DNA from 2 places in the Salinispirillum marinum genome. Region 1 is predicted to be linked to the other one. Evidence: predicted binding sites of a transcription regulator. Region 1 holds the regulator's gene; the other holds the start of a gene.
The links. Region 1 encodes FliA, which starts transcription of late flagellar genes. Its sites were predicted from a motif close to CTAAAGTTNNNNNNNNNNCNGCCGATA; they were not measured.

Region 1 (7,565 bases):
CTACCTTCATTCTTGATATCTTCTTCACCTTTAACATTGCGCTTTCCATCATTGTATTGTTGGTGACCATTTATGCCTTGCGGCCACTGGATTTCGCCGTATTTCCGACGATCTTGCTGGTGGCTACGTTGCTTCGTCTGGCGCTTAACGTGGCGTCTACCCGCGTCGTTCTGCTGTATGGGCACGAAGGTGGTGATGCGGCGGGTAAGGTCATTGAGGCTTTCGGTGAAGTGCTCATCGGCGGTAATTACGCCGTTGGTTTGGTGGTGTTTACGATCCTCATGATCATCAACTTCGTCGTGGTGACCAAGGGTGCCGGACGGGTTTCCGAAGTCAGCGCACGTTTTACGTTGGATGCAATGCCCGGCAAGCAAATGGCCATTGATGCCGATTTGAACGCCGGTTTGATTGATGCTGATACGGCCAAGTTACGACGTGCTGAAATTGCCCAGGAGGCTGACTTTTACGGTTCTATGGATGGTGCCTCGAAATTCGTTCGGGGTGACGCCATTGCCGGTATTCTTATCTTGATCATCAACGTGGTCGGCGGCATTGCCATTGGTATGGCGCAGCACGCACTAACCTTTGGCACGGCGGTTGAAAATTATGCGTTACTGACCATTGGTGATGGTTTGGTGGCCCAGATTCCATCGTTGTTACTGTCCACAGCCGCAGCCATTATGGTGACCCGAAACTCCAGCAGTCAGGAAATGGGTGGCCAGATTACGGATCAAATGTTGGCGTCGCCTCGTATTATGGCCGTGGCCGCTTCTATCTTGTGGGTGTTGGGTGTTGTGCCGGGCATGCCACATTTGGTTTTCTTGAGCTTGGCGCTGTTGATGACTTTCATCGCCCTATGGACCTATTTGCGCGCCAAAGAAGATGCCGAAGAACTGGCGCTCGGTGGTAAGCCCAAACCAGCGGGTGGCGGGGGCGGTGGCTCTGGTGGTAAGCCTGGCAGTGCTCCGGATGGCGTCGCGCCAAGACCGGGCAGCCCTAGAGCCCAAGAAGGCGCACTGGAACAAGATACCAAAGAACTCAGTTGGGATGACGTACAGCCCGTCGACATGGTCGGTTTAGAAGTGGGCTACCGATTGATTCCCTTGGTCGACAAGTCACAAGGCGGTCAGTTGCTGGGACGCATTAAAGGTGTACGCAAAAAGTTGTCGCAAGAGGTGGGCTTCTTGATGCCTTCCATTCATATTCGCGACAACTTGGATTTATTGCCCAATCACTATCGGATTACTTTGATGGGTGTATCCATTGCGGAGGCCGAAATTCACCCTGAACGGGACATGGCGATCAACCCGGGGCAGGTGTTTGGCGATATTCAAGGCATCGCCGCTAAAGATCCGGCGTTTGGCTTGGACGCGGTATGGATAGAGTCTTCGCAAAAAGACCAAGCCCAAGCATTGGGCTACACCGTAGTGGATTCCAGTACGGTAGTGGCCACGCATTTGAACCAAATTCTGTTCAAGCATGCGCATGAAATGTTGGGCCACGAAGAAGTCCAGAAATTGCTGGACCAGTTGGCGAAAAACTCACCGAAACTGGCCGAAGAGCTGGTGCCAAATACCCTCAGCATCAGTGCCTTGTTGAAGGTCTTGCAGAATTTGTTGCTGGAGCAGGTGCCCATTCGCGATATGCGTACCATTGCTGAGGCTTTGACCAACGCGGGTACGCAAGACAGTAGCCAATTGACCGGCGCAGCGCGGACGTCCTTGGCACGGTTGATTGTGCAAAACATAGTCGGTAATGACAGTGAAATACCCGTGATGACGCTGGATCGAGATTTGGAACAGTTGTTGCAGAGGATCTTACAGCAAGGTCAACAAAATGGCGGCGGTGATGCCATCATGATTGAACCGGCGCTGGCTGAAAAATTACAAGGGTCGGTGACGGAATTAGTACGCAGACTAGAAGCAGAAGGCAAACCGGCCGTTCTGTTGGTCCCAGGGCCATTGCGTATGATGTTGGCTCGATTCTTCCGTTTTGCCGTAGACAACCTGCATGTGTTGGCTTACGACGAGATACCCGAGAACAAGAGAATTACTGTCGTTGCATCGGTTGGGCAGTCTTAGGAGCGATTGAATGAAAGTACGTAAGTTCATTGCGCGGAACATGTCAGAGGGCCTGAAAATGGTGGCCGCTGAGCTGGGTGATGAGGCGATGATTCTGTCGAACCGCAAGGTTGCCGAAGGTATTGAGATTCTCGCGGCGATCAAAGATGAGCAAGAAGAGGCGGGCGCTCCGGTCGTCGAACCCACCCCGGCACCGGCTCGTCGTGCGCCCTCACTGCCTGAAGCTAAAGCCGACCCGTTGGCGCCAACCACAGCCCTAACCCGGGATTCCCTGCGCGACCTGCTGACGCCACGCGGCGCGCAAAAATCGCCTACAGCCCCACGTAAAGCACCGGAAACGATGCAGGACAGTATCATTCGGCTTTCAGAGCAAGAAGGTGGCGGTGGTTTGACGCGTGATGCCTTGATGCAGCTCTTGAACAAGCATAAAGATCCCCTGGAAGAAAAACGGCAGAAGCTGCGTGAGCAAATGGCGGAACAATCGTCGGATTTTGACGTTCCCGAGAAGATTGTGAAATCACCGTCAGCCGCGCGTCCGGTGAAGCCAGAGCCGAAATTCGTTGAAGATGTAGCTCCGGCTCCAGTGCCAAAAGCGCAGAAACCGGTCGAAAAGCCCAAGCCTATACCACCTCGGCCCGGCGTATCGCCCGAACAAAAAGAATTGTCGGCGATGCGCGAAGAGCTATCAGCACTGCGCGAATGGCTGGAAGTGCATGAGCGTCAGAACATGGGTGTTACCGGTGGGCCATTGGCCCAGCGCCTTGGTCTGTGTGGCTTTGATAGCCGTTGTGTGACACCCTTGGTCGAAAAATACGGTGACCAGCTAGCCGATGATAGCTGGACCTTGGCGTTAGAAAAAATCGCCAGTCTGGCCGAAAACAATGCGGAGTGTTTGGTCAAACGCGGCGGTATCGCGGCCTTGGTGGGTCCAACGGGCGCCGGAAAGACGACCACTTTGTCAAAGATTGCTACACGCTTCGCCATGCAGCATGGTGCGGACGCATTGGGTATTATCTCACTGGATCAGTATCGCATCGGCGCGCATGAGCCCGTCAAAATACTGGCGCGCATTCTGGGTTGCGAGATCATTCTGCAAGATCAGGCCGACAACTTGGAAGCCGCACTTAACCGGCTAGCCAACAAAAAGTTGATCCTGATCGATACCAACGGTTCCGAACGCGGGCTGACGGCGTATCAGGCTCAACTCGGTGACAGCGCGCTTGAGCGGCACATTAAACCCATACTTGTCTTGCCTTCTAATTTGTCGGTGAACAGTCTGCAAAATGCGTTCAATCGTTTTAATGTTTTGAAAGTTCGCGGCATCATCCTGACCAAAGCGGATGAAAGCGCTGAAATTGGCCCCGTATTAAGCCTCAGCCTGCGCAAGAAAGTGCCCATTCTGTATTGGAGTGACGGCACATTGGTGCCGCAAGACCTTCACTTTGGACAAGTCAAGCGCTTGGTGGAGGTGAGTTACAACCAGTTAAAGCGAGAATTCTCGGGGGCTAAAATAGCTCTCGCGGGATAATCGAACACTATTATAATATGGTCTTGGCAAGGTAGACTTACTGCCAACCGTTAGGAATTGACGCAACATGGCAAAACAGGAACCCGTACAGGTTATTGCAGTCACCGGAGGTAAAGGCGGTGTCGGCAAGAGCAATGTATCCATCAATGCCGCTGTTGCTATGGCAAAGTTGGGGAAGCGGGTCGTTGTGCTGGATGCCGACCTTGGCCTAGCCAATATAGACGTTTTGCTGGGGTTGCGCGCAACCCGAAATCTGGTCGATGTATTGGATGGTCGCTGTGACTTAAAAGATGTCATGGTCGAAGGGCCGTGTGGCATCAAAGTGATCCCAGCCTCTTCTGGTACTCCCTACATGGCCAATCTGGCCGAGCAAGAACATGCAGGTATTATTCACGCATTTTCGTCCTTGGCGGATGAAATGGATGTATTGATTGTTGATACTGCTGCGGGGATTTCCCGTACCGTGGTCAGTTTTGTTCGTGCCTGTCAGGAAGTTTTGGTGGTGGTGTGTGATGAACCCACTTCCATTACCGATGCGTATGCCTTGATTAAGGTCATTAGTCATGACTACAACATGAACCGTTTTCGTATTTTAGCCAATATGGTTCGTACCAAAAATGAAGGTTTGCGGTTGTACCAAAAATTAACCAGTGTCACGGAACGCTTCGTAGACGTTGCACTTCAGTACGCGGGTGAGATACCTTTTGACGACAATGTACGGCGCGCTGTACAAAAACAGAAGTCGGTGGTGGACGCGTACCCCAATACCAAAGCCTCTATTGCCTATGAGCAATTGGCGCAACAAATGGTACGATGGCCATTACCAACGTCACCCAAGGGACATTTGGAGTTCTTTGTAGAGAGACTGATAACGGGCAGCATTCGCTGACGTGCTAGGTATGGGTAAACCCTTAGATGTATGAATCGAAAAGTAAACATCAGTTGGATGAATTGGTTACTGCGCATGCGACGCTGGTAAAGCGCATTGCGCACCATCTGATGGCCCGTCTCCCGGATACCGTTTTGGCCGAAGACCTTATTCAAGCAGGCATGATCGGCCTGATTGAGGCGGCAAAAAATTACGATCGGAGCAAGGGCGCTACCTTTGAAACCTACGCCGGTATTCGCATTCGTGGTTCCATGCTTGATGAAGTGCGCAAAGGGGATTGGGTGCCGCGCAGTGTGCACCGTAACAGTCGCCGCGTTTCAGACGCCATTCGGACCGTGGAAAATCGTGAAGCTCGCGACGCGCAAGATCAGGAAGTCGCCGCGGAGATGGGCGTTTCACTGGATGAGTTCTATGCGTTGTTAAAAGATACGCAAAACGCGCGCTTGTTTAGTTTTGAAGAGTTAATGGAAAATTCGTCTGCCGCCGAGGGCGAGCCGGATTGGCATTCCACAATGGAACATGGCCCCGCGCAAGCACACGAAAGCACCACAATGCACAGTTCTATGGTTGAAGCCATAAAAACACTACCAGAACGTGAGCAACTCATACTATCCTTGTACTATGACGAAGAATTAAACCTGAAGGAGATCGGTTTGGTGCTTGGGGTCAGTGAATCGCGCGTGAGTCAGATCCATTCTCAAGCGACCCACCGACTGCGAGCGCGCTTGCGGGACTGGCGTGAGACGGAAGATTAACGTATACCTATACTTATAACGAAAAAGAATTTTAATTTGCGCCGAGAACCTTGACTGGGTTTGCGTGTTTGGAGGTAGCCTTGGATAAGAACATGAAAATTCTGGTAGTGGACGACTTTTCCACAATGCGCCGCATTGTGAAAAATCTCCTGCGGGATTTGGGGTTTTCAAATACTCATGAAGCAGACGATGGCAGTACAGCATGGCCCATGTTGCAAAGTGGGGATTTCGACTTTCTGGTTACAGACTGGAACATGCCCGGCATGACCGGCATTGAACTGTTGCAAAAAGTACGTGCTGACGAGCGACTAAAAACATTGCCCGTACTCATGGTCACGGCAGAAGCCAAGCGTGATCAGATTGTCGCCGCCGCACAAGCGGGCGTGAATGGATACGTGGTTAAGCCCTTTACCGCAGCAGCGCTGAAAGAAAAAATCGAAAAGATTTTTGAGCGCGTAGATGCCAGCAAATAACTGACTGACGGAGCAATTATGAGTCAGACAGGAACCGAAACGAGACAAGAGTTCGAAGAACTCATTAAGCTCAAGTCACACGAGCTGCAAGCCTTTATTGAGCGCGGTGATTTAACGGGCGCCATGGCGATCATCCAGCAGTTGCAAGACGCCCGCGAGCAAACACTCTACAAAGAAGTGGGTCGATTGACCCGTGGCCTGCACAATGCCATCACCAATTTTCACATCGACGCGAGCCCCGATGAAAACCCTACGCAACTGTCTGAAATGGCCGATGCTACGGATCGCTTAGACTATGTGGTCAAAATGACCGAAGACGCCGCCAACAAAACCATGGACAAGGTAGATGAGTGTATGCCCATCGCCAATGATCTCGGTAATGTGGCCGACGAGCTGCGAGCCGAGTGGCAGCGCTTGTCCCGGCGTGAAATGTCGGCCGACGAATTTAGAGAATTATACTGGCGGATGGATACGTTCCTGGACCGTTTAAGTACAGATTCCAAATCGCTCTACACGCATTTATCTGACATTTTGTTGGCTCAAGATTTCCAAGATCTCACCGGACAGGTGATTCAGCGAGTGACCGGCTTGGTGCGGGATGTGGAGAAAAGTCTCGTTGACTTAGTCTTGCTGGCCAGCAAAGTAGAGAATGTGGCGGGCTTTGAACATAAAGACGAGCCCGAAGAAAAAGTGCACGACGTATTGGCCGGTCATGGTCCTTCCGTGAAGAAAACCGAAGATGTCGTATCAAGTCAGGATGATGTCGACGACTTACTATCCAGCCTTGGCTTTTAGGGAGCTGTACTATGAGCTTTGATGCCGACGAAGAGATACTACAGGACTTCCTGGTTGAAGCAGGTGAGATTCTTGAATCTTTATCCGAGCAATTGGTGGAACTGGAGCAGCGTCCTGAAGATCCTGACTTACTGAATTCGATATTCCGGGGTTTCCATACCGTTAAAGGCGGAGCCGGTTTTCTCCAGTTAACGCCTTTGGTGGATTGCTGCCACATCGCCGAAAACGTATTCGATGTATTGCGCAAGCGCGAACGCCCGGTAACGTCTGAGTTAATGGACATCGTATTGCAGGCACTCGACACCGTGAACGTCATGTTTGATCAGGTACGCAGTGGTGCCATGCCTGAGCCTGCATCGCCTGAACTCCTTGCGGCACTGGAAAAGATGACCCATCCGGACGATGCCGAAGAACCCTTGGTTGCAGCGTCAGAGCCAGAGGAAGAGCCTGAAGTACCGGCGGACGACGAGTCTCCAGTGTCAACAGAACCGTCTGGTGACGCGAATATCGTGGCGGGCAGTGACATCACCGACGATGAATTTGAACATTTACTCGATGCCTTGCAGCAAGGTGCTGCGTCTTCGGCAGCCTCAGCATCGCCACCGCCTACAGCAAAACCTACCGAAACTAGCGCTCCGGCCGCTGGAGCAGATGATGCTGATGAAATCACCGATGATGAATTCGAAAAATTGTTGGATGAATTACACGGGGCCGGAAAGTTCACGGTAGCGGGTGAAACCGTTAGCGCGGAAAAACCGAAATCATCGAAAAAGCCAGGTGTCGCTGCGGTCACCGCCAGTGGTGACGAAATCACCGATGAAGAATTCGAAAAATTACTGGATGAACTGCACGGTAAAGGCAAGTTTGACGGGGATGTCGCACAAAGTTTTGATCAAGATGCGGTAAAAAAAGCGGCAGAAGAACCGCCGAAAGACGATTCCGTCGCTGTGGCTCCGAAGGCGCCCGCTGCATCAACCGCAGCGGTTAAGCCAGCGGCAGCGAGTTCGGCAGAGCCAGTTAAGCCAGCCCCTGCGGCTAAAGCAT
Region 2 (7,565 bases), on a different contig from region 1:
TTGAGTTTGGGGCCTTGGGGGTGTTGGCCGGTCTGTTGGGCGCGGCAGGCACAGAGGCTATCTTGTTCTATTTGCAAGGCAGTGTGTTTGGCATGGAGACGCGTTGGCATCCTGTATTGTGGTTGGTTGCACCAGCGGCCGGTTTAGCATTAATTGGTGCGGTGGGGGTGTGGTCGACCAGCAAAGTGATTCGCACGCCGCCGATGCGGGTATTACGAAACTGGCTTTAATCGAGCCGTGGCGCTATTAGTCGAGCGATGGCAATTCGATGCACTGGTCAACCCAAGGTTCACTCTTTGGGCTGGCCCAGCGCACGGCGTTCACTAACACCCGTTGAATGTCGGCTTGGTGATAAATAGGAAAGGTTTCATGGCCGGGGCTGAAATAAAAAATCCGGCCGCCTCCCCGCTGAAACGTAACCCCGGAGCGAAACACCTCGCCGCCCGCAAAATGGCTGATAAACACCGTTTCATCGGGGTTCGGAATAGCAAAGGGCTCGCCATACATTTCACTTTCCGGTACTTCAATAAAACGGCCTATGCCCTGAGCGATGGGGTGGCTGGGGTTGGTCACCCATACTCGTTCTTGCCGCCCGTCTTCGCGGTACAGCAACGAACATGACGTGCCCATCAGCCGTTTAAAGATTTTGGCGTAGTGCCCGGAATGCAACACGATCAGCCCCATGCCTTGCCATACCCGCTGCGCTATGCGTTCGACCACTTCATCCGTGACGTCATCGTGGGCTAAATGGCCCCACCACAGCAAGACATCGGTATCGCGCAACCGCGGTTCGGTAAGGCCGTGTTCAGGCTCCTGCAGCGTGGCGGTACTGGCTGATATATCCGGGGCGGTGTTCAGGGCTTCGGCAATGCAGGTATGCATACCCTGCGGGTAGAGCGCACGCACCGCCGGGTGAATCTGTTCGTGAACATTTTCTCCCCAAACAACGGTGCGTATGGTCATTGGTTCAAGCCCTATGTATGCAATAAATCGCGCACGAACGTGGGTAGCGCAAAGGCAGCAACATGCACTTCCGCGTTGTAATAGCGGGTTTTAAAGCCAGCGGCTTCGACGCGCTGTTGAATGGTCGAAACGTTTTGCTGGCGCAAGGTTGTGTCATCGCTCGCCCATGCTAAGGCCATGACGCCACCGGCATAGGTGGGCACGGCCGCGACATAAAAACTGACATCTTGATAAAGCGGCGTCAGTCGTTTAAACGTGTTGGTCACTTCATCGCCTTGCATAAAGGGCACGCCATTTTGCGCCACCATGATGCCGCCCGGTGCTAGGCAGGTTTTTTCGTCGGCGTAGAAGTCTGAGGTGAACAATACTTCGCCGGGGCCGATGGGGTCGGTTGAGTCGGCAATAATCACATCGAAGGTATCGTTGCAACTAGCGACGAAATCTTTGCCGTCGGCAATCACGATGTTGGCACGTGGGTCGTCAAATGCGCCGTTTGAATGCTTGGGGAAATAGGTTTTGCACATGTCGATCACGCTTTGGTCAATCTCAACCTGTGTCACATGTTCAATGTTCTTGTGGCGCAGCACTTCGCGAAGAATACCGCCGTCACCACCGCCAATAATCAATACTCGCTTCGGGTCCGGGTGAGCGAACAGGGGGACATGAACCATCATTTCATGATAGATGAACTCATCGCGCTCGGTGGTTTGTACAATACCATCCAACAACATGACGCGACCCATGAAGGGCGTATCGATGATTTCAAGATGTTGATGCTCGGTTTTGAATTCAAACAGCAGCTCTTTTACGGTAAAAGACTGCGCATAACCGTTATAAAGCGTTTCAGCGACAATGCGCGGAGCGGTGGGTTTAGTCATGCTAGAGTTCCATCATTTATTGGCTAGATTTTACCAGCGGCCAACCGCCTAATGATTGTATCCGATTGACCATGGCGCAAAACAGCTCGGCTGTGCGCAATGCATCGTAGGCGGCGCTGTGCGCACTGGAATTGTCGAATTCAATATCGGCCACTCGACAGGCTTTAGCGAGTACCGTTTGACCATAGATCAACCCGGCCATTGAGGCCGTATCGAAACTGGAGAAGGGATGAAAGGGATTGCGTTTGGCGTCAATGCGTTCGGCTGCTGCCATAATGAAGTTATGGTCAAAGGTGGCGTTGTGGCCCACCAAGATAGCGCGCGTACATTTTTCTGTTTTCACGGCACCACGAATCATGCGGAAAACTTCATCCAAGGCTTCGCTTTCATCCACCGCATCCCGGTCCGGATCGTCCAGATTGATGCCGGTAAAATCAAGGGCCGATTGTTCAATGTTGGCACCGCGAAAAGGCTTTATTTCGTACGACAGTTGCTCGCCGGGTTTCATAAAACCTTTGTCGTCCATGGTGAGCATGACGGCAGAAACTTCCAGTAATGCATCCGTTCGGGCATTAAAACCTGCCGTTTCAACATCCACCACTACGGGTAGGAAACCACGAAATCGCTCAGCGATTAAGGGCGTTTGAGAGAAGTCTGACACAGAGCGTTTCCAACCTGAATATGGGGGGTATGGTACGGGGGTATGAGAAAATGGCAAGTGCCGACCGAGGTAATCGCAAATTATGCTCAAGAATTCCGATGGGACGCCGTTATGCATAGGGAAGAATCAGGTATCATGCAGCTATGAAACTCCGACAGGCCCCCTTCGCAGCGCTAGCGATATTAGCGTTGATCCTGCCTACGCCCACGCCCGGCGTAGAGTTTGGTGCTGGCCTGCATAACACGCAATGGTCGCTCTACGGTGATGTCTTTGGTTGTTTTATTACCCAGCCAATCCCGCGCTACGGCAATGCTGTCTTTTATCATGAGGCAGGAGAGGACGTGCGGTTTTATCTGGAGACGACGAATAATCGCATGCAGCCGGGGCGCGCCGCGTTGACCATAGAAGCGCCGGTTTGGCGATCTTCGGCGTTAACGAATGATTTGGGGTATGTTTCGGTAACGAATACCGATCGCCCACTGAACGTTGAAGCGACAAGAACACTCAGAATGTTGGCTGAACTGGAGGCGGGCATGGCGCCAGCCTTTACCCGCCAAGGCCGAGGGATGGATGAGCCCGTGCGGGTGAAGCTGTCGCCGGTAAATTTCGGCCGTCAGTGGGAAGACTACCAAACCTGTGTGGCTGACTTGTTGCCGGTCAATTTTCGCCAGATCGAACGCAGTCGAATTCAATATGAGCCGGATATTTTCACCATCGACGATGAAGGACGTACCGTATTGAATAACATTGCTATGTACGTTAATGCGGACCCCAGTGTGGTGGCTATATACATCGAAGGTCACAGTGACAACCGCAATACACGTTTTGATAGCCGTCGATTGTCGGAACGCCGCGCCTTAACGGTGCAGGACTATTTGATCGAGCAGGGTGTGGACCCGCAATTGCTGTTGGTGGATTTTCACGGTGATCGCTACCCCATTGGCGATAATGCAACCGCCGCCGGGCGCGCGGAGAATCGCCGTACCACGCTAAGATTGGAACGGCTCCCTTAATTCTTGCCCGTCACTCTGGCCGCCCACCATTGAGTTAGCAGCTTACCCTCCGTACAATACCGCGAGTTTTTACTTTCAATGCCTCGTTTGTGGTCGGAGAACCAACCTCATGTCTGATATTAAAAAAGTCGTTTTGGCGTATTCTGGTGGCCTAGATACCTCCGTGATCGCCAAGTGGATTACGGAAACCTATGGCTGTGAGGTGGTGACCTTCACTGCAGACTTGGGGCAGGGCGAAGAAGTTGAACCCGCGCGCGCTAAAGCTCAGGCTCTGGGTATCAAAGAAATTTATATCGATGACTTGCGGGAAGAATTCGTGCGCGATTTCGTATTCCCCATGTTTCGCGCCAATACGATTTATGAAGGTGAGTATCTGCTGGGCACCTCAATTGCGCGTCCGTTGATTGCAAAGCGCTTGATTGAAATTGCCAATGAAACCGGTGCCGATGCGATTGCTCACGGCGCAACAGGAAAGGGTAACGACCAAGTACGTTTTGAATTGGGCGCTTACGCCTTGAAACCAGGGGTGAAAGTGATCGCGCCTTGGCGTGAGTGGAACCTAAACAGCCGCGAGAAATTGATGGAATACTGTGAAGAACACAATATTCCGGTCGACTTTAATAAGAAAGGCAAAAAGTCCCCGTATTCCATGGATGCCAACCTGCTGCACATTTCGTATGAAGGCGGCATTCTGGAAGATCCTTGGGCGGAAGCGGAAGAAGATATGTGGCGCTGGTCAGTATCGCCTGAGGCGGCACCTGATAAAGCGGAATACCTTGAATTGACGTACAGCAAAGGCGATATCGTTGCTATTGACGGCAAAGACATGACACCGGCTGAAGTGCTGACCTATTTAAATAAAGTGGGTGGTGCGCATGGTGTCGGGCGGTTGGATATTGTGGAAAACCGCTATGTGGGTATGAAGTCTCGGGGCTGTTACGAAACCCCCGGTGGGACCATCATGTTGCGCGCGCACCGGGCGATTGAGTCCATCACGCTAGACCGGGAAGTGGCGCACTTGAAGGATGATTTGATGCCCAAGTACGCCGAGATGATTTACAACGGTTACTGGTGGAGTCCTGAACGCATCATGATGCAGAAAATGATCGACGCTTCACAAGAAACCGTAAACGGTAAAGTGCGAGTTAAACTGTACAAAGGAAATGTCATCATCGCGGGTCGACAATCGGAAGACAGTCTGTTCGATGCCAGTATTGCGACCTTTGAAGACGATGCTGGCGCTTATGACCAGAAAGACGCTGAAGGTTTTATCAAATTAAACGCGTTACGACTGCGTATTGCGGCAAAGAAAGGACGCAGTCCGTTGTAATCTTGCTCGGTAATAGCGCGGAACTGCTAATAAGCACCTTCGGGTGCTTTTTTTCGGCCCAATTCTTGCATTTGACGATACAAAGATGTCAATTTTTGTGTCATAGATCACGCTTTACCAAAAGGTCAGTTGTTCTGTCTAACACTATTCAGTAACATTGCGCAATGTAAAGTCAAAGATTTGACTAAAATTGGCGCGATAATCTGTACAAATCGTATGGGTTTTTAGGCAGAATTCCGCAGCATTGGCAAAGTATTGTCGGCGAGGCTAGGTTTGAACGGAAACTATAACAATAAAGCGTCCGCCACGAGGCTTTTGTCTTGGTTGGTTGTCATGTTTATTGTCGTGTCCAATGGTGTTTTGGCACAAAATTTAACGCTGCCAAACGTTGAACCGATCAATGAGGCGTTGTCCGGCGATGTTGTGGATGAGGCTTCTGACTTTGAAGCTGAAGCGGAAACCTCTGACCTAGAAGCGTTACCTCCCGCAACAAACGACGATACGCCCGCGGAGAGCGAACCGTTGGCAGCAGTTGCACCGCCCGAGCCTGTCAATAAATTGGCTGTCTCCCCCATTATCCGTCAAGCGTTAAATCATAACCCTGAGGTGCGTGCCCGCTTGGCAGCCTTTTATGCCGCCATACAAGATCTGCGTGGTTCTGAGGGTGCGCGGCTGCCATCGGTAGATTTGAATGCGAACGCTGGTGTTGAATGGTTGTCGTATGACGACCGTACGGCTTATGACATTTTTTCGGGTGATGTGGTGGTTACACAATCCTTATACCAGGGTAATCGCACCGTCAATGAAATGGCCCGACTGAACCATCAGGGAGTAGTACGCTTTTTCGAATTGGAAGAAGCGGTCAACCTAGCGGTTTATGAAACCATTGTCGCTTATGAAGATGTACAACGAACGCGACGGTTGTTGGCCTTGGCGCGTGAAAACCACGAGTTGACACGTCGGGTTAGGGCGCAGGTGGAAAGTCGGGTGCAGTCGGGTGCAGCGCCTCGCGTGCAGTTGGAACAAATGAATGGGCGTATGGCTCTAGCGGAATCAAACCTACTGGTCGAAAGTGCCAATTTGCATGACGCTATGGCACGTTTTCGGCGTTATGTCGGTGCATCGCCGGACGACGAGTTGACACCGAATGAATTCGACGCGGCATGGATACCGGAGGATATACAGGATGTGTTGAGTACCGTTTATACCTATAACCCCCGGTTTAGGGCGGCGGTCGCGACTGAGGCAGTCGCAGGTTCTGCGGTAGAAGTTCAGCGCAGTGCCTTTGCGCCGGAAGTCTTTTTACGCGCCCGCCAAAGCATAGGCCGCAATCAAGGTGGCTTTGATTCTCGGATTAATGAGCTGGGTGGGCGTACGGGGGTCGAAGTGGTCTTGAACTACAGCCTATATCGAGGTGGTGCTAATGAAGCAGCGTTGCAAGCCACTCTGGACCGGCAAGATGCGAGTCGTGAGCGTCGTGAAAATGTGTGTTTGGATTTACGTTTCCAGACCCAGGTGCGTTACAACGACCAACAAAGGTTGCAGGAGCAACTGGCATCTTTGCGCTTGCATCAAGCGTCAGCCGACTATGTTCGGCGTGCTTATCGTGATCAATTCGACATTGGGCAGCGTAGCTTAGTTGAAGTTTTGGATATCGAAACGGAATACCTAGACGCCTCGCGAGCCTTGGTAAACGGCGAGCATGATTTGAATATTGCGAATGCGCTTACCCTGCGCACCATGGGGCAATTGTTATCCACGTTAGAAATAAACCACCCAGCAATGCCTACCCTGCAAGACTTCGGATTACAAGCACCCATCATTGATGGCGCTTCCGCCTGTGGTCCAATAGAGCCAGAACCCGAGCCCGTCGAGGCGACCCCAGTAATCGAGTTCGAATTGCCAGAGTTCTTGATGGAAGCCCCCACACCGGCTGCGCCGCCGACGCCGCCACCGCTCGTCTTTACATCGACCACGTCGTTTGATGTGGGCAGTACAGAACTATCGGCCGATGGGCGAGAGTTCTTGGAAACCCTGGCGCAACATTTAAGTACGATGAGCAATGTTGAGGCCATATTGGTGGCTGGACACACGGACAATACCGGGCCTGACCGTATTAACCGACAGTTGTCACAGGCGCGCGCCGATGCTGCGCGTGATTATTTGATCAACCTTGGGGTGCCGGCCGAGAGCATCGAAGCCATTGGCTTTGGTTCGGAAATGCCGGTCGCAACCAATGACACACCGGCCGGTCGAACGGCGAATCGGCGTATTGAGGTTGAGGTGAGAGCGCGTGACTGACACACTGGCACAAACATGGCTTGCCGCGCCTGCTCAGAGACTACCCTAGGTAGAGGTAATGATGACCCGCCAGCACACAGAGTCTGAAGCTATTACCCTTTCGGCGAACACGCCGGCTGATGCCTTGTCTGAGTGCCTGCTGAAACTTGCCCAGTTGCATGGTCGAAATCTTACCCGTGAAGCTTTATTGGCCGGGTTGCCGTTGAATGATGGCCTCCTAACACCGGAATACGCGGATCGCGCGGCCCAGCGTGCAGGGTTATCCTTACGGGCCGTACACCATCGCTTAGGGGCGATTAATCGTCAACTTTTGCCCGCCATTTTGATTCAAAAGAACGATACGGCATGTTTGCTGATGCGCTTGGATCGCAAGGCCAAAAAGGCCTGGGTCATTTATCCGGAACTCAGCGATTCCGTCG

Region 2: the regulator FliA is predicted to act here: its motif matches at 2,588-2,614, upstream of ACFOSD_RS15385 (flagellar protein MotY).

The regions. Positions count from the first base shown of each region.
Region 1 is NZ_JBHSAL010000002.1:795,171-802,735, reverse strand. Features, by position in the region: gene flhA (flagellar biosynthesis protein FlhA) at 1-2,081, shown strand, start outside; gene flhF (flagellar biosynthesis protein FlhF) at 2,092-3,609, shown strand; gene ACFOSD_RS10895 (MinD/ParA family protein) at 3,677-4,498, shown strand; gene ACFOSD_RS10890 (RNA polymerase sigma factor FliA) at 4,525-5,253, shown strand; gene cheY (chemotaxis response regulator CheY) at 5,346-5,726, shown strand; gene ACFOSD_RS10880 (protein phosphatase CheZ) at 5,745-6,521, shown strand; gene ACFOSD_RS10875 (chemotaxis protein CheA) at 6,533-7,565, shown strand, end outside.
Region 2 is NZ_JBHSAL010000008.1:20,425-27,989, forward strand. Features, by position in the region: gene ACFOSD_RS15365 (ABC transporter permease) at 1-230, shown strand, start outside; gene ACFOSD_RS15370 (ThuA domain-containing protein) at 247-963, opposite strand; gene speE (polyamine aminopropyltransferase) at 975-1,841, opposite strand; gene rnt (ribonuclease T) at 1,858-2,502, opposite strand; gene ACFOSD_RS15385 (flagellar protein MotY) at 2,646-3,515, shown strand; gene ACFOSD_RS15390 (argininosuccinate synthase) at 3,625-4,845, shown strand; gene ACFOSD_RS15395 (TolC family protein) at 5,179-7,146, shown strand; gene ACFOSD_RS15400 (type I secretion system permease/ATPase) at 7,205-7,565, shown strand, end outside.